One region of the Bacillus sp. JJ1521 genome, then DNA from elsewhere that is predicted to be linked to it. Evidence: riboswitches for the same ligand, from Rfam matches in the RefSeq annotation. Region 1 holds a riboswitch; each other region holds the start of a gene.

What was found. A riboswitch is a leader RNA that binds a small molecule or an ion and turns the genes downstream of it on or off. The one in region 1 is predicted to bind S-adenosylmethionine.
Region 2: it holds a riboswitch for S-adenosylmethionine, as region 1 does, so the genes downstream of both, V7147_RS15915 (methionine ABC transporter ATP-binding protein) here and mtnW (2,3-diketo-5-methylthiopentyl-1-phosphate enolase) in region 1, are expected to answer to the same signal.
Region 3: it holds a riboswitch for S-adenosylmethionine, as region 1 does, so the genes downstream of both, V7147_RS16695 (carboxymuconolactone decarboxylase family protein) here and mtnW (2,3-diketo-5-methylthiopentyl-1-phosphate enolase) in region 1, are expected to answer to the same signal.
Region 4: it holds a riboswitch for S-adenosylmethionine, as region 1 does, so the genes downstream of both, V7147_RS23475 (Fur-regulated basic protein FbpA) here and mtnW (2,3-diketo-5-methylthiopentyl-1-phosphate enolase) in region 1, are expected to answer to the same signal.

Annotation. Positions count from the first base shown of each region.
Region 1 covers NZ_JBALOX010000105.1:3,332-9,027, forward strand. The annotation lists gene V7147_RS15195 (carbon-nitrogen family hydrolase) at 1-750, opposite strand, end outside; gene V7147_RS15200 (pyridoxal phosphate-dependent aminotransferase) at 838-1,968, shown strand; SAM riboswitch class I at 2,084-2,189, shown strand; gene mtnW (2,3-diketo-5-methylthiopentyl-1-phosphate enolase) at 2,256-3,494, shown strand; gene V7147_RS15210 (2-hydroxy-3-keto-5-methylthiopentenyl-1-phosphate phosphatase) at 3,497-4,159, shown strand; gene V7147_RS15215 (methylthioribulose 1-phosphate dehydratase) at 4,152-4,778, shown strand; gene V7147_RS15220 (1,2-dihydroxy-3-keto-5-methylthiopentene dioxygenase) at 4,803-5,345, shown strand; gene cbpA (cyclic di-AMP binding protein CbpA) at 5,526-5,696, shown strand, end outside.
Region 2 covers NZ_JBALOX010000115.1:5,693-11,388, forward strand. The annotation lists gene V7147_RS15900 (cytochrome d ubiquinol oxidase subunit II) at 1-584, shown strand, start outside; gene cydS (cytochrome bd oxidase small subunit CydS) at 596-709, shown strand; gene V7147_RS15905 (APC family permease) at 832-2,223, opposite strand; gene V7147_RS15910 (HAD-IA family hydrolase) at 2,382-2,981, shown strand; SAM riboswitch class I at 3,152-3,253, shown strand; gene V7147_RS15915 (methionine ABC transporter ATP-binding protein) at 3,483-4,508, shown strand; gene V7147_RS15920 (methionine ABC transporter permease) at 4,498-5,160, shown strand; gene V7147_RS15925 (MetQ/NlpA family ABC transporter substrate-binding protein) at 5,188-5,696, shown strand, end outside.
Region 3 covers NZ_JBALOX010000123.1:18,688-24,383, reverse strand. The annotation lists gene V7147_RS16715 (MalY/PatB family protein) at 1-158, opposite strand, end outside; gene V7147_RS16710 (helix-turn-helix transcriptional regulator) at 596-1,297, opposite strand; gene V7147_RS16705 (HAAS domain-containing protein) at 1,513-2,268, opposite strand; gene V7147_RS16700 (PadR family transcriptional regulator) at 2,273-2,596, opposite strand; gene V7147_RS16695 (carboxymuconolactone decarboxylase family protein) at 2,773-3,426, opposite strand; SAM riboswitch class I at 3,537-3,645, opposite strand; gene tenA (thiaminase II) at 3,768-4,454, opposite strand; TPP riboswitch at 4,551-4,651, opposite strand; gene V7147_RS16685 (cupin domain-containing protein) at 5,128-5,487, shown strand; gene V7147_RS16680 (DUF3784 domain-containing protein) at 5,565-5,696, shown strand, end outside.
Region 4 covers NZ_JBALOX010000241.1:124-5,819, forward strand. The annotation lists gene V7147_RS23470 (pentapeptide repeat-containing protein) at 112-918, shown strand; gene V7147_RS23475 (Fur-regulated basic protein FbpA) at 1,069-1,266, opposite strand; SAM riboswitch class I at 1,353-1,456, opposite strand; gene V7147_RS23480 (VOC family protein) at 1,586-2,545, opposite strand; gene V7147_RS23485 (NAD(P)-dependent oxidoreductase) at 2,636-3,274, opposite strand; gene V7147_RS23490 (Rrf2 family transcriptional regulator) at 3,422-3,853, shown strand; gene V7147_RS23495 (winged helix-turn-helix domain-containing protein) at 4,279-4,776, shown strand; gene V7147_RS23500 (MFS transporter) at 4,794-5,696, shown strand, end outside.

The DNA of each region.
Region 1 (5,696 bases):
AATTTGTTTTCTAACTTCTTGAACCTTGCTGAGGTCAATTTCAGCGGTTAATGTTGTGCTTTCAGTACCTGCTTCAGCAATAATAGTTCCCCATGGATCGATAATCATCGAATGTCCTGCAAACACATTATCAAGATTACTTCCAACACAGTTACAAGCAACGACATAGCATTGATTTTCAATCGCCCGACTTAGGAGTAAAGTGCGCCAATGCTCAAGCCGAGGGAGTGGCCATTCCGCAACCACGAATAAAATTTCTGCCCCACTTGTTGTATGCGCGCGAATCCATTCTGGGAAGCGAATATCGTAGCAAATGACTCCTGCAGCTGGTACATTTTCAATGGTGAAATCCCCTTTGGTTTCCCCAGCTTGTAAATACAAATGCTCATCCATGAGCTGGAATAGATGAAGCTTACTGTATTCACTGACCATTTCTCCTTCACGATTAAAGATAAACATCGTGTTTGTCACACCTTGTTCGGTCTTTTTGGCAATAGAGCCGGCTACTATATTAACTGAATATTGTTTTGCTACGTTTTTTATAAATGCTTTCGTTTCATCCCCGTTATCATCGGCAATTTCATCTAATCTTGTTAAGTCATATCCAGTTGACCAAAGCTCTGGTAGGATAATGATATCGGGTTCATCTTGAGCCATTGTTTTATCAATCTCTTTAGAAATTAGGTTAAAATTTTCTTGCGGTTTTCCGAATTGAATATCATACTGAATACATGCAATTTTTAGATTCATTTGGAGTCCTCCTGTGAAATGATACTTTACAAGTAACAATATATGATTATAGACTAGTATTTCAAGTATTTTGAAGAAGGTGTACACATGAAAAATTTCGAACAATCTGAAATCCTACAAAATTTACCGAAACAGTTCTTCGCTTCACTTGTTGCAAAGGTGAACAAAGTCGTTGCCGAGGGAAACGATGTCATAAATTTAGGGCAGGGAAATCCAGATCAGCCGAAATTTCATAAATATTCTCCGTTTCGCGGACATTCTTTCATGAAGAAAGCAGCAGCAGAATTTTATCAACGTGAATACGGTGTTGAACTGGATCCGGAAACGGAGGTCGCAATTCTATTTGGCGGGAAGGCTGGATTAGTTGAAATTCCACAATGCCTCTTAAATCCAGGGGATATAGCATTGGTACCAGATCCTGGTTACCCGGATTATTGGTCAGGTGTTGAACTTGCTCGCGCAGAAATGGCATATATGCCCTTAAAAGAGCAAAATGCTTTTTTACCTGATTACTCAGAAATTGATTCGGAGAAGCTTGAAAAAGCAAAAGTTATGTTTTTGAATTATCCCAATAATCCAACCGGAGCGGTGGCGACAAAAGAATTTTTTGAAGAAACAATCACTTTTGCAAAAGAGCATGAGATTTGTGTCGTCCATGATTTTGCATATGGTGCGATTGGATTTGAAGGGAAAAAACCAATTAGTTTCTTAGAAATGGATGGTGCTAAGGATATCGGGATTGAGATCTACACACAATCAAAGACATATAACATGGCGGGCTGGAGAGTTGGTTTTGCGGTTGGAAACCCGAGCGTAATTGAAGCCCTAAATCTAATTCAAGACCATATGTATGTTAGTTTGTTCAGTCCTATTCAAGCGGCAGCAGCGGCAGCGCTAACGGAGTCGCAGGAATGTGTGAAAGGACTAGTGGACAAGTACGAATCAAGACGTAACGCATTCATCAGTGCACTTAAAGACATTGGTTGGGACGTAAAAGCGCCTGCAGGCTCCTTTTTTGCTTGGCTACCAGTACCTGAAGGATATACATCTGTGAGCTTCGCAGATCTTTTACTAGAAAAAGCTCATGTTGCAGTTGCACCAGGAATCGGCTTCGGCGAATATGGTGACCGCTATGTCCGAGTTGGTCTTTTAACCGACGAAGAAAGATTGATTGAAGCCGCAAACCGGATTAAAAAGTTAAACTTGTTCAAAAGTTAAAAAACGTTTGACAAGAAAAAAAAATCCTGTCATAATCCTAATTAAATTCAGCTTCATATATAAATAATGGTTGAGCGAGTTTTAAAATGAGGCTCAACATCAAATAAAATCTATTTTCTTATTAAGAGCAGGCGGAGGGACTAGCCCAGTGAAGCCCGGCAACCGACTTACATTCGTAAGCACGGTGCTAATTCTTGCAGCGTTAAGCTGAGAGATAAGAAGATGTTAGTTTGCTAACCTCTTCTTAAATGAAGGGGTTTTTTATTTTTAGAAATGAGGGTTTAAACATGAGTGAAGTGATTGCTACATATTTGGTACATGACACGAGTGACAACTTCGAGAAAAAGGCTGAAGGTATCGCCCTTGGCTTAACGATCGGCTCTTGGACGAATTTACCAAAACTTGAGCAGGAACAACTAAAAAATCATAAGGGAAGAGTAGTAAGTGTTGAGCAAGTTGATGAGAACCAACGAGCAAGTCAATATCTAGGGAAGCAAGTAAAAAAAGGAATTATCAAAATTTCTTACCCAAGCGCAAATTTTAGTGCTGATCTACCAGCCATTTTAACGACTACCTTCGGGAAGCTTTCCCTTGATGGAGAGGTAAAATTACTAGATTTAGAGTTTTCAAATGAATTGAAAGCTTCATTTCCAGGACCAAAATTTGGGATGAGTGGAATCCGTGAAAAACTAGGAGTGTTTGATAGACCGCTAGTGATGAGCATTTTTAAAGGAGTAATCGGAAGAGATATTGAGTATCTAAAAGAGCAGCTTCGTGAACAGGCACTTGGTGGTGTCAATATCATCAAGGATGATGAAATCCTTTTTGAAAATCCTTTAACACCTTATGAAACTCGAATTATAGAAGGCAAAAAAGTGCTTGAGGACGTTTATACTGAAACCGGACATCGCGCCCTTTATGCTGTGAATTTAACCGGTCGAACATTTGAATTAAAGGAAAAAGCAAGGAAGGCAGTAGAGCTTGGAGCTGACTTATTATTGTTTAACGTATTTGCATATGGGCTTGATGTTCTTCAAAGCTTAGCAGAAGATCCGGAAATTTCAGTCCCGATTATGGCTCATCCAGCTGTAAGTGGAACGCTGACACCGTCCGAATTTTACGGGTTTTCAAACCAATTGCTGCTTGGAAAACTACTGAGATATGCAGGAGCAGACCTTGTCTTGTTCCCATCACCATATGGTAGTGTTGCACTTGAAAGAGAGCAAACCCTGGCGATAGCAGCTGAATTAACAAAACCAGATGAATCATTTAAAGCTTCGTTTCCGGTTCCATCCGCTGGGATTCATCCAGGCTTAGTGCCACTGCTCATTAATGATTTTGGAAAAGATAGTGTAATTAATGCAGGTGGTGGCGTTCACGGACATCCGGACGGTGCCATTGGTGGAGGAAAAGCCTTTAATGCGGCGGTCGAAGCAGTCCTTAAAGGGAAGACACTTGTCGAATTTGCACAAAATAGCCCAGAGCTTAAAACAGCAATTGAATTATGGGGATACAAAGAGGTATAGCGATGAACAAACCATTTATCTTCTGTGATTTTGATGGAACAATCACAAATACAGACAACATTATAGCCATTATGAAAAAATTTGCCCCACCAGAATGGGAGAAGATCAAGGATCAAGTGCTCTCACAGGAAATTCCGATCCAAAAGGGTGTAAGTAAAATGTTTTCTCTTTTACCTTCAGGTTGGAGGGGAGAGATTACCGATTACATCCTTAACCACGCTGAAATTCGAGATGGATTCAAAGAGTTTGTAGCTTTTACGAAGGAACAAGGAATTCCGCTTTACGTCGTAAGTGGAGGAATTGATTTTTTTGTTGAGCCATTGCTTGAAGGTCTCATTGCAAAAGAGCAAATTTACTGCAATAAATCGGATTTTTCGAATGAAAGAATTGATATTTTATGGCCATATACGTGTGATGCTGAGTGCACAAATGAGTGTGGCTGCTGTAAGCCAACCTTGATACGTAAGCTTTCAAATCAAGATGTTTATAAAATCGTGATTGGCGACTCGATTACCGACCTTCAGGCAGCAAAGCTTGCGGATAAGGTAATTGCAAGGGATTTCTTAATTGAAAAATGCGAAGAATTGGGAATTGAACATTCATCCTTTCATTCCTTCTTTGATGTCATTAAGATATTGAAAAAGGAGGTTTTGGCTAATGCTTAAGGTCAAGCAATGGACAGAGCTTGCGGATATAAAGGATGAACTCGCAAGTCGCGATTGGTTCATGGGGACAAGTGGAAATCTAGCAATCAAGGTATCCGATAATCCGACCACCTTCCTTGTAACTGCCAGTGGCAAGGATAAGAAAAAAAGAACCGATGAGGACTTTTTATTAGTAGATGGGGCGGGATTACCTGTTACTCCAACCCATTTAAAGCCCTCAGCAGAAACACTTTTACATGTTGAAATCTATAACAAAACAAATGGAGGCTGCAGCTTCCATGTTCATACCGTTGATAACAATGTCATTTCTGAATTATATGCCGATAAGGGCGAGGTAGTTTTCAAAGGTCAGGAAATTATTAAAGCGCTCGGATTATGGGAAGAAGATGCGGAAATACGAATTCCAATCATTAAAAATGACGCTGATATCCCGACACTTGCTCGAAACTTTAGTAAGCATGTGAACGGTGACTTTGGTGCAGTCCTTATTCGAAATCACGGCATCACAGTCTGGGCTAAAAATGCTTTTGATGCCAAAAAACATCTAGAGGCATATGAATTCCTTTTTAGCTATCATTTGAAATTATTAGCATTAAATCCTTTGCTAATAAGGGCTTAACATAAAAAATACGAGGTGGAGAAAATGGCAAATATTAAATTCCGTAATACAGGTGAAAGATTAGAAGGTCAAGAAAAGGTAGCAGAATTCCTACAAGAACAAGGTGTCCTTTATGAGCACTGGGACACTAGCAAACTACCTGCAGAATTAAGAGGAAACTGCAAAATCAATGATGAACAAAAAGAGCAAATCCTATCTATTTATGAAGAAGAAATCAAATCTCTTGGGGCACGTAATGGTTATCAAAAATGGGATGTTATTGCATTATCCGATGCAACTCCAAATCTGGATGAACTTTTAAAGAAATTTGAACAAGTACATGTTCACACAGAAGATGAAGTACGTGCAATCGTAGCTGGACATGGTATTTTTATTATTAAAGGAAGTGGCGACAATGGCTACTTTGATGTAGAGCTTGAAGCAGGTGATGTTATTTCTGTACCTGTTGAAACTCCACACTTCTTCACGCTTATGGATGACCGTGAAGTGGTTGCCGTACGTTTATTTATTGACCCAGCTGGTTGGGTGGCACATCCATTCAAAGATCCAGAATTTGCTCAAAACTAAATTGGGATGAAGGGACTTTGTGGAGATTTTCCATAAAGTCCTTTTTATATCAAAATATTGAGAATATTCTTTACATGTAACGGTAAATATGTTACATTTTTGTTCATTGGAATACATACTTTTCGTCGCATATAATAAAGGTGATAAAGAATTATTCTATATGATTGAGGAGTGGGGAAAATGAAAATTCGCTATAATTTTGTTCAAAAATCGGATGTAAAATATTGTGATGATAAATTTACCGTTCAACAGGCCCTTCAATTTTTAAATGAAACAGGCTTTCGCTCAGTGCCAGTATTATCAAAAGATGGCACAGGATTTGAAGGGTTAATTTATAAGGTTGATATTTTA
Region 2 (5,696 bases), on a different contig from region 1:
GCCAACCCGAACTCGATTACTGGGCGTTATACACGAGTCCCCTTTCGTGGAGTATTGTTTTATTAAGTGTAACAGCGGTTCTTTATATTTCAGCTGTATTTTTAACTTGGTATGCATGGAGAGCAAAGGACATAGAAGCAAGTAATTTAATGAGGAAATATGCATTAATTTGGGCTGTTCCTTTAATCATAACAGCAATTGGAATCATTATTGAGATGCGTGGACACAATGAAATGCACTTTGAAAGTATGGTGGGTTTGTGGCCTCTATTCGCGGTTTCTGGAATACTTTTTTTATTCACGGTATGGTTAGTCTGGCAAAAACGAAACTTTGGCCTGGCTGTTATCTTGTTAATTTTTCAATTTGCCTTTGCCTTCTATGCTTATGGATTTTCACACTATCCATATTTGTTATATCCACATTTAACAATCCATGCTAGTTTTACAAATCACGAAATGGCGATTGCTTTAGTGATTGTTTTCGTTCTCGGTTTATGTTTATTGATTCCTTCACTTTATCTATTGCTCCATCTATTTTTATTCAATAAGGACTATGTGACAGGTAGACGGGACGATCATGTATAGGAGAGATGAAAATGAATGATTTTATGATATTTGTGGCACCGTTTATGATGGTGGTTCTATCAATTATTATAACGTTTATAGTGGCACCTTTGGATAAGGAAGTGAGAGAAGATAAGAAAGATTAATTTTCGGGTGGAATGATCTAAACGGAGTAAGAGGATTATACAAGGACGTATAGTTCGCCCTCTTTATATCAAAAAAATAAGCTTACGGGGATATAACAACGTAAGCTCACTTTTTGTATTTTTTATTCTTTATTCATTAAGCTATGGTTTTTACCATAAGCAAAGTAGAAAAGTAATCCGAATACAAACCAAACTGCGCTTGCAATCCATGTAAAGACAGAAAGCTGAGTCATTAAAAATAAACATAATAAGAACGAGATAATTGGTAAGATTGGAAAGAATGGTACTTTAAAACCACTGGATGGTATACTCTTGTTTTTTCTTAAGTAAATAACTCCGATTGAAACGATTGTAAATGCAAGTAATGTGCCCATGTTTACTAGTTCTGCTAGCTTAGATAACGGAATGAAGCCGGCACAAAAAGCGACAAGTGCGGCAAATACCCATGTGTTTTTAACGGGCGTTTTATATTTTTTACTAAGTTCATACATACTTTTCGGCAGCAATCCATCTCGGCCAAACGCATAAAGAAGTCTAGTTCCCCCATATGACATAACAAGTATAACGGTCATCATTCCGACAACTGCACCAAGTGAGATAACGCCAGCCACCCAATCTTGATGAACCATCTGCATTACGAAGCTAACAGGATCACTTACATTTAGGTCTGTGTATGAAACCATCCCAGTTAAAACAAGCGAAACAGTTACATAAAGAATTGTACAAATCAATAATGATCCAATAATACCTATGGGCATATTACGTTGTGGGTTCTTTACCTCTTCGGCAGCTGACGAAACAGCGTCAAATCCAAGATAAGCAAAGAAAACTAGGGCTGCCCCACTAATAACGCCATTCATTCCAAAGGGCATAACTGGTTGCCAATTAGCAGGCTCAACATAAAAAATGCCTACTCCTATAAATAAAAGAATAACCCCTACTTTGATAAATACCATGATCATATTAACCTTCGTAGATTCTCTAATTCCACGCGTTAATAAAAAGGCTGTTACCAAAATAATGGCGATCGCTGGTACATTTACATAAGTTCCATCTACTGGATTAAAGGAACCAGAGATCGCCTTTGGAATGGTTATATTAAAACCCTCTAACAAAGCACTTAAATAAGCTGACCAACCAGTTGCAACCGCCGCAACTGCTAAGCCATATTCTAACAGTAAAGCCCATCCAACTAACCAAGCGACCAATTCTCCAAATACAATGTACACATACGTATATGCACTACCCGTAACCGGTATGGATGAAGAAAATTCTGAATAACACATAGCGGCGAATGCACAGACAATGGCAGCTATAATAAAGGAAAAAATGATACCTGGTCCAGCGTGTCCCGCAGCGACAGTCCCAGGAAGGATGAATATACCTGTTCCGACAATAGCACCTACTCCTAACAGCATTAGGTCAAAAGCCCCTAACGTTTGCTGAAGCTGGATACCGCCCTTTTTTCCGAGTAATTCCCTGAGATCTTTTTTCCTGAATAATACATCTTTCATACTGAACCCTCATTTTTTTAAAATATGTAAAAATTCTATAGGTTTATTAATTAAAGGTCAACCGCTTTTGTCGAATTACCAATATTTTTGTCGAAAATTGAGAGGTTTATAAAAAATCTATTAGCTTTCTTTTTATAAGTATCTTTCTTTATAATAGAATGAATTATGTAAAAGAGAGAGGGATTCACATTAATATTCTATGGGATTTTGACGGAACATTGTTTAACACCTATCCAGCACTGGTCAAGGGTTTTATTCATCTAAGCGGCAGGGAACTGGATCCGAAGGAAGTACTAAAGTGGCTCAAGGTCAACTCGAAAGTGGCGTTTCAGCATTATGAAATTGAAGAAAGTCAGCGCGAGGAATACATCAAATTATACAATCAGTATTCCTTTGATAGCCATCCGTTTGAACATTTAGAAGAGGTTTTGCAAATTGCAGATGATAATTTTATTGTCACGCATCGCGACAAGGAGTCTACACTTTACCTTCTGGAAAAATTTAAGTTATTACATTACTTTAAGGTGGTTGTTTCGGTCGAGGAGGAGGGCTTTTCCCGAAAACCACATGCTGCTTCATATCAACATGTAATTAAGGATCATCCGATTGATCTAGTGATTGGCGATCGCGAACTGGATTTAATTCCAGCCAGAGAATTAGGAATCAAAACCGTTGCCTTTGAAAATCCAGATATTGAGGCCGATTTTCACATTGATAATTATGCTGACTTCGGAACGAAGGTTCTTCCTTATCTTTAAAAAAGGTCATTTTTTATAAGGATTCGGCTGAAAAAGGGACCACTACAATGCTTATTCGTATCAAAATATACTTGTATCCTAAATAAACAATAAAAAGAATTTATAAAAATCTTATTGACAGTCAAAGACATTCCATGTAAATTATTAATTACAATTAAATTATTAGTGAATTCTTATCCAGAGAGGTGGAGGGACTGGCCCTTTGAAGCCTCGGCAACAGACTATTAGGTACTGTGCCAAATCCAGCAAGCATAGAGCTTGAAAGATAGGAAGAGACGATTAAATGTTACATTTAAACCCTCTTCTGTAGTGAAGGGGGTTTTATTTTTTTTCGATATAAAAAGAGATGTTTACTAACTAAAACCGATTCTCAAAAATATTTCTATATAAAATAAAAAAGTATGCCGATTAGACAACTAAAGGTATCTTTATCCAATGCATCTTTACATGATGTTGGATAAAGGTGCCTTTTTTGTTTATTTCTGAAAGGAGGATTTTAAGTTGATTAAGTTTGAGGAAGTAAATAAAGTATTTGGTTTGCAAGGGAAGGAGGTTCAAGCGTTAAAAGATGTTTCTTTAACTATTTCAAAAGGAGAAATCTTTGGGGTGGTTGGATTTAGTGGGGCTGGGAAAAGTACATTGCTCCGACTTGTTAATTTACTTGAACGCCCAACTTCAGGGAGAGTGCTGGTTAACGAATCAGAAATATCTAGTCTCTCTCAAGTTGAGCTACGGAAGCTGAGAAGGAAAATCGGTATGATCTTTCAATCTTTTAATCTTTTCAACTCGCGTACTGTATATGGAAATATCGCTTATCCATTAAAACTTGCGAAGTTGCCAAAAGAACAAATTGATAACCGTGTTAAAGAATTACTTCAGTTTGTAGGTTTGCAAGATAAGTCAGAGCAATATCCGGAGCAACTCTCGGGCGGACAAAAGCAAAGAGTCGGCATTGCAAGAGCGCTTGCTACTTCACCAGACATTTTGATTTGTGATGAAGCAACTTCTGCGTTGGATCCTGAAACAACAGGAGAAATCCTTCAATTATTACGTAAGGTTAATGAGGAGTATAATATTACCATTTTGCTGATTACTCATGAAATGCACGTTATCCGAAGTATTTGTCATCGAGTGGCTGTGATGGAAAATGGGTCGGTGATTGAAGAAGGCAATGTCTATGATATATTTTCAAACCCACAATCCAAGACGACGAAAAATTTTATCAGTTCTGTGTTAAACGATAAGCTTTCTAGCAAACTCTTAGGGAAATTACGTAATAACCATTCAGGAAACTTGTATCGAGTGATTTTTACAGGTGGGGCTTCAAGTCAGCCAATCCTGTCAAGAGTAACGAGAAAGCATGGGATTGATTTCAATATTATATACGGCAGTATTAATGAGTTACAGGATCAATTATTTGGTAGTTTAATTGTTGAATTTCAAGGCTCTGATCCTCTCATTCAGCAAGTAATCACTGAACTTGAGCAAATTGTTGAAGTAAGGGAGGTGATAAACCATGAGAGTTGATTGGAGTACATTTTGGCCCCGTATTGTGGAAGCAACTGGAGAAACGATTTTGATGGTAATCTTTACGTTAATTTTCTCAAGCATTATTGGTATAGCGATGGGAGTGCTCTTTTTTGTCACACGTAAGGGGAACATATTGGAAAATAAATATATATTTCTCGTACTTAACTTATTAGTGAATATTGTTCGTCCAATCCCTTTTATTATTTTGCTTGTTGCACTTAGTCCCTTAACTCGGGCAGTAATGGGCACTACGATTGGAACGGCAGCGGCTATTTTCCCTATGACGATAGCTGCATGCTTTGCGGTTGCTAGGATAGTAGAGAGTAATCTTGTTTCGATTGAACCGGGAATTATTGAAGCTGCACAGGCTATGGGTGCAAGCCCGATAAGAATAATTTTTGGCGTACTTATACCTGAAACATTAGGTCCACTTATTCTCGGTCTCACCTTTGTTACTGTGGGGCTTGTTGATTTCTCAGCAATGGCTGGAACAGTTGGAGGTGGTGGATTAGGTGACCTTGCCATGACATATGGGTACCAGAGATTTGATACATCGGTAATGATTGTCACAGTTATTGTTTTAATAATACTCGTTCAAATCGCACAGTTTTCTGGGAACTTTTTATCTAGATTCTTTTTACGAAGATAACATTTAAAAAAAGGGAGAGTTTTGTAAATGAAAAAGCGATTACTTTTATTCGTATCTATGGTGGTTTTTATTTCAATACTTGCAGCGTGCAATGTTACATCCGGAAAATCCAATGAGGTAGTAAAGATCGGTGTAACAGGTGCTGATGGACCTTATTGGAAGCTTATAGAAGAAAAAGCAAATGAAAAAGGGATCACAATTGAGTTAGTTGAGTTTTCGGATTACATTCAACCTAATAATGCTTTAGCAAATGGAGAGATTGACATGAATTCTTTCCAACATATTGCATTTCTAGGTCCAGCCAATGTAGAGAATGGTTTTACTATTGTTCCGATTGCTTCGACGACTATTAACCCAACAGGGATTTATTCTGAAAAATACAAGAATATATCAGACATACCAGAGGGTTCACAAATAACAATTTCAAACGACCCTGCAAACCTTGGAAGAGGCTTACTTTTATTAGAAGCTGCGGGACTAATTGAGCTAAAAGATGGAGTTGGTATATACGGAACTCTAGATGATATTGCGAAGAA
Region 3 (5,696 bases), on a different contig from region 1:
GGTTGAGGCACAGGTAGATCCATATCAGCTGTAAATAATGGGATTGTTTCCTCATCGTATCTATCAGTAAAACCACTTTCTTTTAAGAACTTTCCACCATCCCATTTCACTGAGAATGTATTTCGTCGGTTTACTATTTCATTAAAATTGTATTTCATTTGTCTTCCTCCTAAAAAGTTATTAAGTATGAATTTGATGATTAATATTTATTGGATAAATCATAATGATAGGCAGAGGGTTATAAATGGTTTGAAATCGCTTACAATTTTATTTGAATAATAAATCAATCAATTCTCTTAGATTCTTATGAATCGTTTCATATAAGATTGTAGTTATATACCTTTGTCATGAAGTATGTGTTCCTTACTAAAGGTGGGGCAGAAAACATCATTTGACTTGGACTAATTTGGAAACACCTCCCTTCATTTAAAAATCAATCTGACAGGTTACGTTGAGTATTTTTTATAATGATAATTTATTATTATTACTTGATTTTATTATGTTTGACCTGAATCTTTATCTTACGGAGAAATTCACAACACCTTTTTTATGTACTTATAAAAGGTACTAACTGGCAACATGTAATCATTTTCAACTAATATTTAATGTCAATTTTTTGTAGATACCGATAAATTGTTGCATCTGAGCTCTTTAAATTTGCAGCTACTTCAGAAACAGCCCCCTTTATTAAGAAGACGCCCCTTTCATTTAGCTTGCTTACAATCTCCATTTTTTCATCGGGCGACATCCGTTCAGGAGGGACTTCAACCTCTGAAAGGGTTTTCAAAATAATCGATGTTGTAAGATCTTCAATGGAAGTATGTAAATCTTCAAATGTATCACAAGGTTCCCCAAGCTCCCTACCATTCAATTGAAGGCCATTTGCACCAACTTGAGATGAGCCATTAATTAAATTATCGAGAAGATTCTTCGTTTCAATCATGCATCCAACGTCCATATTAAAACAAAGTAATCCAATCACTTCTTCATTTAGATCTTTGATAAAAAATGTAGAAGATTTTACAATTTTTCCTTCTTGCGTTTTGCCAGCATAATTGATTAGGAAATCTTTGTTCGCATACGATTTTTCCTTCAAGATTTTTAATGCTAGATCTGTAATGGAACCTCCGACATTCCGGTTGCTAATATGGTTATTTTTGATGGCAATGATGGAACTTTCCAGATTTCGAATATCATGCAAAACGACCTCGCAATGTTGACCCATTACACTACCTAAAAATTCGACAAGTGGGATATAATTCTGAAGAAGTTCCGAGGCGCTTTTTTTCACCACCATTTAATCAACTCCTTTACAAAAGACTTTTAATGTAAATAAATATTTATCACAATAATGGATTATTGCTTTGATAATTAATTATTAATACATGATATACAGACAGCAAACACTATATTCTATATTTTTTGTAAAATCTAACAACTTTTTATCCATAAAAAAAGTTCCCCAACGACTTATTTAAAAAGTCTTCGGGGAACATCTTGAGAAAGAATCTATCACACCAACCTCTTTTTCCTTTTTTCTGTTATCAAGATATTTAGAATGAGGACCACAAACAGTAGAACAAAAGAGACCAAACTAATGATAATGATTGTTTCAATACTCAAGTTCGTCAATCTTGTAAATACGTCAGGTATAATAAGGAATGCTGGTATCACAATGGAAAACCATGTTTTACTCCAAATCGCTGTTGTAATAAAAATACCGCTACATATCACAATTACAATTACATCTGTTGTCTTACCCCCTGTAAAAAACGGATTAATTATTATTGTACTTGCAACCAATATGAGAATCGCTAAAGTTGTTACAATTGCACTTGCAATCATCGCCCCTAAAAAAAACTTCTTCTTTGAATATTGCTTCCTACCAGCATTCTGTAAAAAGTAAACGTAAATCCCAAGCCCCATTACAGCTAAAATGGGCATCCCTATGACTTGGATAATGTTTAGTTCGAACTCTCCTCTTATTGCGGGTCCTATAAGGAAATAGGCAATGACCCCAAGAATATAGAATGGTAGAAATTTTACAAGTTGTTTATAATCTGTCTTCATTTCCTGTTTTAATGAAGCCATATATTGTTCTGGTGTTTGATCAATAATATCATTTATGCTGCGCCCGCTTTTCTCGACTTCGATGAGATGATCTTTTAACTCTTCTATTAACTCCTTTACATCTTGATCTTTTTTTCCTGACATCATTAAGTAAATTTTGAGATTGTCTATAAATGCCTCACTTTTTGCTGATAGCATATCTTTACCTTCCTTTCAATAATTCGTTCACTGGTTTTGAAATTTGTTCCCATTCCTCGGTAATACTCTCTAATGCCTCCTGCCCCGTGTCTGTCAAAAAATAATATTTCCGATTTGGTCCTGATTCAGAGGGTCTCATTTCTCCCCGAATGAGTCCATTCTTTTGGAGACGTAATAATATGGGGTAAATGGTTCCTTCGCTCACATCAGCCAAACCAATATTCAGCAGTTTTTGTGAAAGCTCATAGCCATAGACAGGTTCCTTTTCAATGACAGCCAAAACACATCCGTCTAAAATTCCTTTTAACAATTGGCTTCTTATCGACATTTCATCATACTGCCTCCTCTAGTATGTTATACAAGATAGTGAACTAAAAAAATAAGATTATCCACAGGTAGTTGGTTAAACAAGATAGCGGATAAAAAAACAACTACCTTGTAATACAAAATAGTTGTTTTTAGTATAAAGTTATTTCGTTTTTTTGTCAATAGGTTTTATTTTAATTACTTCTCATCATAAGCATTAAGCGCATTCACGCTGTGAGCCAACGCAGATCCTGCTTTTAAGGCAACTGCAACGAAAATAGCTTCTGAGATTTCTTCTAAATCAGCACCTGCTTTTTTCGCATTTTTCGTATGAAGGTCAATGCAGTACGGGCAACCTGTTGTGTGTGCACAAGCAACCGCAATCAACTCTTTATCTTTTTCTGTTATGTTTTGCGCTTTGAGAGACTTCGTGTCAAAATCAATAAATGCTTTAAATGCCTCTCCATTTAATTCAGCAAATTCTTTCAGTCTTGCAAAATAAGCTGCTTTATATAGCTCATTATCACCTTTTCCATCATAAGCATTAAGTGCATTCACTCCATGAGCTAAAGAGGAACCTGCTTTCAATGCTGTCGCTACAAAAATAGCCTCAGTGACTTCTTCTTTCGTAGAGTCATTCTTTTTTGCATTTCCTACATGTAAATCAATGCAATATGGACAACCCGTGATATGAGCTACTGCTACGGCAATCAGTTCCTTCTGTTTCACGGAAAGTCTACCTGCAGCTAATGCTTGGCTATCAAACTTGATGAAAGATTGAAATGCCTCCGACGCATACTTATTCAATTCAGGCAGTCTACCAAAGTATTCTTTTTTGTACAAACTAGTCATATTAAATCTCCCCATTTCCTATTTTTTCACCAAATAATAGACGAATTTCCAAATTCAAATAAGAATTTAAAAAGCCCCTTCCAATGAGGAAGAGGCACTATGTACGTCCACACTCATCTTTCAAGCATACGCTTGCTGGAATTAGCACCTTGTTACATTCATAGTAACGGTTGCTGCGGGATCAACGGACCAGGTTCCTTCCCCGACTCTTGATAAGAGAAAATCGTATTAAATTTGGTATATTTATTAATACCTTACATGAATTGGCAATAGTTTGTCAACATAAGTGTTGGATTATTTTGAAAACGGGACAATGTACCTGTCCCCCTTGACCCACTTATTCAAAGATTAATAGGCCATTCCTCTTTGTTTTCCGCCATATCCCAAAACATGTATTCGTACATGCTAGTTTTAACAACGATTTCTTCAAGTACTGCTAGATCACGTTCTGGTTTTTCACTTGCCATTTCATTGATGAGATTCTTACAATCATCTGCTAACTCAGTAAATTCATCAGATGCATACATTTTTACCCACTCGCCATAAAATTCATGATCTATTGCTCCTGGCCATTTGACTAGCTCTTTCCCAATGAAATTATAGCTCCATGCACAGGCAAGGACAGCTGCAACAATATTTTCAACACCACCAAGTTGAGCTACGTTCAGCATGTAACTTGTGTATGAAGTCGTAGTTGAAGCGGGCTCGGTTGCCTCAAGCTCCTCAGGAGTTATACCAAATTTTGCAGCATATTGGCGGTGAAGATCCATTTCCACTTCCAATGTGCCATGCAAAAGGTTTGCAAAAATGGACATCGTTTTTAAGTCAGGTGCTTTTGCACTCCCTAACGCAAATAGACGGGAGTACTCAATTAGGTACACATAATCCTGCTTCATATAATGCTTGAATTTATCCTTATCTAACCAACCTTCGCCAATCCCTTTCACAAAAGGATGCTCCAAATACGAATTCCAAATCGGCTCTACTCGATTCCATATTCGATCTGTAAATAAACTGCTCACTTTCATTTCCCCTTTCAACTAGTTGACTTCAGGGAGGATACAAAATAAAAACCCATCACTAGTGTCTAGAAATGGGTTCGGCAAATTTAATCGTTTACACGAAAAATACCAACCCCACTTCCCTACGCTAGTGTTACCTAGATCAGGTTCAAAGGGTCGATATTTCTATCTCTCAGCATTTGCATGCTCCCCTAGTCGAATTGTTAGATTATTAAGTTACTAGATACTAGTTAAACATAGCAATGGAAATAAAACAAGAGGGACAGTAGACCAAACCTGAGCGAACTAGTTCAATGGATAAATATTGAGTATCCCCCAATTATTGGGTTCACATTTTTAAATTTTTTCAAGAAACCACCTGTAAGTTTTACAGATTGATTGGATATTAAAGCGAGTTAGATAATATAGGAGCAGAAATTTCTCTTATGTATCAAATAGAACTGAAAATAGATTAAACAGCCGGAAAGATTCCGACTATTGATTCAAAAAACGTGTAAATCGGCAATTTTTCTTTACTTAATCGGAAAATCTCCGCTTAAAAATATCATTGATTACTCAATTATAATCCACATTCTAAATCACAAAAAGTTCAGACACCCCCATTTTTGAACTCAAATAGCAGGTGTTTTACGAGGTAATGGAGAAGTAATAAAAATATCCCAAACTTAGGAGGTATAGCATGGAGATTTATACATTTAACAAAGATCGAGGTAAACGAATTTCACAATTTAATTCGGACTTTATTATGAACCGTATTATACGTACAAATATGACAACTCAGATCGGGTGTATGCATTTAGATAAGAATGGGATCGTGGGTTTTCATCAAGCTGTGGTCCCGCAATTTTTATTAATTGTAAAAGGTGAAGGGTTTGTCCGCGGCGAAAATGATGAATACTGTAAGGTAGAGCCTGGGGATGCCGTTTTTTGGGAAAAAGATGAATGGCATGAAACGAAAACGGATACTGGATTAACAGCGATTGTCATTGAAAGTGAGGATTTGTCCCCTTCCCTTTTTATTCCATTGAAGTATTCATGATAAGTTTATTGCAATTTATTAGTTTGAAACTATTACCTTCTTAAATCGTATTTTAAATATGAAATGGAGGTGCTTTTTTGGGTACTTTTAGCTCGATAGCTATTATAGTTGCAGGAGTATTTATCATTTATTTAGGTTATCTAATCCGTGTAAAAAAGAAGTTATCCTTAATTATCGGTTTTAGTGAAACTACCTTTTATGGTGAAAAA
Region 4 (5,696 bases), on a different contig from region 1:
AATAAGGAAAGGGAGTCAGTTTAAAAACACCTACTCCTTTTTTCATGTCCCTCCGATAAAATTTCATTTATAATTAAAATAAATCTATGAGAATGTGGAAGTGTCATAAGTATGATTGATTATTTAAAATCAGATTGTAAAAATTGTTTCGGGTTATGTTGTGTAGCCTTACCTTATGCCAAATCAGCAGATTTTCCAATTAATAAAGACGGTGGAGAGCCGTGTCGAAACTTATGTTCAGATTTTCGTTGTAAGATACATAATCAATTAAGGGATAAAGGTTTTCGTGGATGTGTATCCTATGAGTGCTTTGGCGCAGGACAACATGTATCACAGTCGATCTATAATGGCGTTGATTGGAGAAATAATTCAGAGCGTGCCAACGAAATGTTTGAGGTATTTCCGGTTGTTCAACAACTTCATGAAATGCTTTGGTATCTCAATCAAGCACTTAGCCTGCAGGAGACACAATCATTTCATATAAGTTTGCAGGACATGTATAAAGAAACGTTAAAATTAACACAGAAAAAGCCTGAAGATATATTAAAATTAGACATAATTGCACATAGGGGTAAGGTTAATAGTTTATTACTAAAAGCGAGCGAAATGTATCGGAAGGATTTTACTAAAGGAAGTAAAAGGATAAAGAAAGGTCAAGATTACGTAGGGGAAAATCTAAAAGGGGCAGATTTACAAGGGGCTAGTTTTCGAGGAACATTAATGATTGCAGCCAATTTAAGTCATGCAGATTTAAGAACAGCAGATTTTATTGGTGCTGACCTCAGAGATGCTGACCTTAGTAACGCGAACTTAACAGAGGCTATTTTTCTAACACAATCTCAACTAAATTCAACTAAAGGAAACGTTCATACAAGAATACCACACTACTTAAAAAGACCAAATCATTGGATAAAATGAGCAAATTTTTATTAATAACAAAAGGGGGCTAGTGTAAAAAACACCAACTCCCTTTTTTTTGCCCCTGCCAAGGAACTTAATATTATCATATTTTGGTTACTTTACCCAGTACCAAGAATTAACCATATAATTAGGACTAGCATAATTGATTTAAAAGTTTTTCCATCTAATGGATCCGAAACCGGTATGTGGGTGACTTTTAGATTGGATTTTAAAATATTCATGTTCCAATTCAGATAGGGATAGCTCAAAAAGTTGTTTCCCGTCTTTTTTAAAATGATTTATTGCAATTAGCTTTCGAATAAGCTCATTTCTTCTATTTTCAACATCATCTCTTAATAAACCCATAATAAAACCTCTCCTTTCGAAATTGGCAATCCAATGAACACCATTACAAGATAAGAAGAGGTTTTTTATGATTTAAATGACGACCTCGCTTATCTTTCAAGCATATAAGCTTGCTGGATTTAGCACAGTATTCAACGAATCTGCTGCTGAGGTTTCACAGGGCCAGTCCCTCCACCTCTCTTGATAAGTTTTTATATTTACATTTAGTTTAACCTTATTATTCCGATATGTCTACTTGAAATTAAACTTTGTTCAAAGAAATTTATAAAAGGGTAGAGGGACGGGTTCCATTTCCCTATTGAGTCGATGAACTTGTCTCTTACTCCCACAAAATAATCTTTATTTGATTTCCGGAGGGGTCCTCAGTTGTAATGACATCATTTTCTTCGGTATATGAAAATCCTAAATTCTTTAGTTGTAATTTTGCTTGATTGTATTCTTCACTTGTAAAATGTGTAGTATAAAATCGCAGACCAAGAGCATTTTCAGGGGGCTTAGGCAGTCCTTCACCCGCCCAAGTATTCATTCCGATGTGATGGTGGTAATCATCCTTCGAGACGAATAACTTTTGTGCATCCTTGGAGACAACATTAAAACCTAAGGCATCCACATAGAATTCCTCGGATTTCTCAATGTTTGATACTTGTAAGTGCATATGTCCTAATCTCGTGTCATTGGACAAGCCAGACCAATCTTTACCGTTCATTTCAGAAAGTAAACCTTTAACATCAAGCTCATAAGTTCCACCAACATATCCGCCAGCATCGTCTTCAATCCAAAGGTCCGGATCTCGATCGACATAAATTTCGATTCCGTTAAAATCGGGATCAGCAAGGTAAATAGCCTCGCTATACTGATGGTCGGAAACGCCTTGAAGCGGGTATTCGGAATCAATTAAGTGATTTAACACTAAAGCCAATTCTTCTCTGTTTGGTACTAATATTGCAAAATGAAATAATCCTGTTGTTCCAAATGGCCGTTCCACAAAAGAACTTTCTTCAATTAATGTTAGAATAGGGGTTGTTCCATCAGCCGTTAATTTAGCACTACTACCGTTCTTTTCTAACAATCTTAAACCAATAATCTCTTGATAAAAGCTTAATGATTGCTCCAAATCAGAAACCTGTAATTCAACATAGCCAAGTCTAGGCTCCATCTCACCAGTATAATTTAATTGCTTCTCATTTTTTGCTTCCCAAGGTTTAAATCCAATAAGTGCGATCGCTATTATAATTAATAGAATAGTAGATAACCATACAAAATTCTTTTTAAAATGCATTTTTTATTTACCTCTATTTTTTAATATTAAAAAAGGAGGCAGGTTCATTGTCACTAGCTAGGACTTTGAACCTGCCCCTCTGACCAAATTTTAGTTAGCTTCCCCGACTACTGTGAATCTTTCGTTTATGTGTTTTGGGTTTTCGATTTCATCTACTAAGGCAATGGCGAAATCAGCGTAACTGATATAGCTTTCGCCTTTTGAATTTATAAGCAAGTTGTCTTTACCTGCTTGGTAAGCACCAGTTCTTGTGCCTTCTGGATCGAATATAGCTGATGGACTCATAAAGGTCCAACTGATATTAGCTGTTTCTTGTAATTCTTGCAGGTTTCGTGCTTGACCTTTTGCTGTTGGTTTGAAGATGTCAGGGAAATCAGGAGTGTCAATAACTTGAACACTTTTTGCTTCATCAACATAAAGGCTTCCTGCACCACCAACAACAATGACTCTTGTATTTGTGCCTTTAGCAGCTTCAATTAACGCATGACCCGCATCAACATGTGGTTGTTCTTCTCCAAGTGGCGCACCAAAAGCATTAACCACGACATCGAAGTTTTCAACATCTGTTGAATTTAATTCTAAAATATTTTTCTCTACTACAGAAACTTGTTCATTTTGTAATTTAGAGGCGTCCCTTACGATTGCGGTTACATCATGACCTCTTTCTACAGCCTCTTTTAAAATAAAACTTCCAGCTTTACCACTTGCGCCAATTATTCCAATTTTCATTCTATAGTCCTCCTATATAGTTCAACTTGTAATTTAATTGATTACATGTAATCATTATAGTTACATGTATTCTTTGTGTCAACACATTGATTTTTAAGTTATAATAAAAATATATTTGTGATAGGATCGAAAGTAGGGTGACGAACGATGTCCATCAGTAGTCGATTTTCTGTTGGAATTCATATACTTTCCCTCATTAACATAACTAAAGAGGGTGAATGTTCTTCTGGTTTTTTAGCATCCAGTGTAAATACGAACCCGGTAGTGATTCGAAAGATTATGGGTATGCTTAAAAAAGCAAATTTAATTGAGGTGCACCCAGGTGTAGCTGGTGCAAAATTAACAAAAAGACCTTCAGAAATTACAATGTTAGATATTTATAAGGCAGTTGATGTGGTACGAGAAGGCGAGCTATTTAGCGTCCACGACAACCCAAATCCCGAATGTACTGTCGGAAGAAATATTCAAAACGCTATTGAACCTCTTTTTGCCCAAGCCCAATTTGCAATGGAGAAAATCCTTGCAAATGTAACATTAGAGGATATTGTCAATGGCATGAATGAAAAAGAAAACTGTTGAAAAGAGAACTTAGGATCCTTTTCAGCAGTTTTTTCGATGACAGGCGGACAGATGCATTGTCCCAAGAAGCTCTTCAAAACTTATTTTTCATTTTTCTCTTTTTCGGGTGATCCTGCAGTGTTTTTTACCTGCTTATTAGAATTTTTCTGACTACTTTTTATATGACCTTTTGCATCTACTTTTGAATCCCTCAGCATTTTACTTACCTCCATTTAATGATAATTACCTGCTCATATTTTTCCTAAGAAATTGTTGATTATTCTTAATGTCTATAAAAGCACCCATATTACATAATTTCTCTGTTTCTCAAGAAATAACACTTGTAATTGTGGAATATTATGGTAATCTAAAACTACAGATTAACAATCTATTTTTTTAGAATGACAATCTAAATAATTAGTTCTATACGGAAAGGAGTAAAAACGGTGAATGAACCTTTAGAAGTATCAGTGGAACAATCAAAATTATTAGGCAATGCCCTTCGCGTTCAAATTATTCGAGTATTAACGGAGGAACCAAAAACATCTAAGCAAGTAGCTGATTTGCTTGGACACTCTCCAGGAAATGTCCATTATCATATAAGAAAATTGTATGAAGGTGGGTTAATTGACCTTGTGGAGGAAAAGCAATTTGGTGGCGTTATGGAGAAATACTACAAGTCAAAAGCAAAATGGTTTAATTCAGATAGTAAAGAAACGATTGACCCAGCTTTACGAGACGATTTTCAGTCAAGTAATGCGACTACTCTAAGTCTTCGCTTAAAACTTACAGAAGAACAACAAACGGAACTCACCAATGAATTTAAAATTTTTCTTGAAAAATGGGTCGAAAAGACATCTGTTAATCATGAAGGGATGGACAGTAAAGAATTTAGCATAGGGGTAAAGATTGTTTCCACTAAACCGTCTGGGGAAAATAAATAAGCAGAAGGGGATCAACGATGAGAATATTCATGCAAAGAAACTTTCTTTTTATGTTTATTGGAAGAGTTATTACGAATATTGGCGATAGTTTTTATACGGTAGCAGCAATGTGGCTTGTTTATGATTTAGGAGGATCAACCTTTTATACTGGTTTAGCGGGTTTTCTTACAATTCTTCCAAGGTGCGTTCAATTTTTTTCTGGACCATTAATCGACCGAATTCCAATTCGATCTCTTTTACTGTACTCGCAAATCTTTCAGGGCATATTACTATTAATCATTCCTACCGCTCATTACTTCAACTTCTTAAGTATTACACTAGTTCTTATTATCACCCCATTAGTTACAACCTTAAATATGTTCGTATACCCAGCTCAAATGGCCTCATTACCAAAGTTCGTAAAAGAAAAAGACTTAACAAAAGCAAATTCCTATTTTACCTTAGCCTATCAAGGGATTGAAATTGGTTGTAATGCGGTTGCAGGTATTTTAATCGTTATGATTGGAGCTATTTCTATTTATCTATTGGATTCCGTTTTGTTTATGGTAGGTGCAATCTTGTTTTCATTTCTTAGAATCTCTAAGGATATGACAGAGAATCATGAGAAGAGGGGACGAGTCTCTATTTTTGCATCATTAAAAATTTACAAAGATGATTTAAAAATAGGAATCGATATTTTACTTAGTAAACCCTTGTTGCGCATTCTAATAGGCGTAATCGCAATCAACTTAGTTGGAGGAGCGACCTTTGTTGTATTACCTGAATTTAGTGAACATAGCGGAGGACCTGAAATCTATGGCCTATTGCTAATGGCTCAAGCAGCTGGAAGTTTATCCGGTGCATTATTAGCGCCTTATTTGAAAGTTGAAAGATTTGGATTGGGAAAAGTTTATTCCCTTGCTTTTTTGATAAGTGGCTTC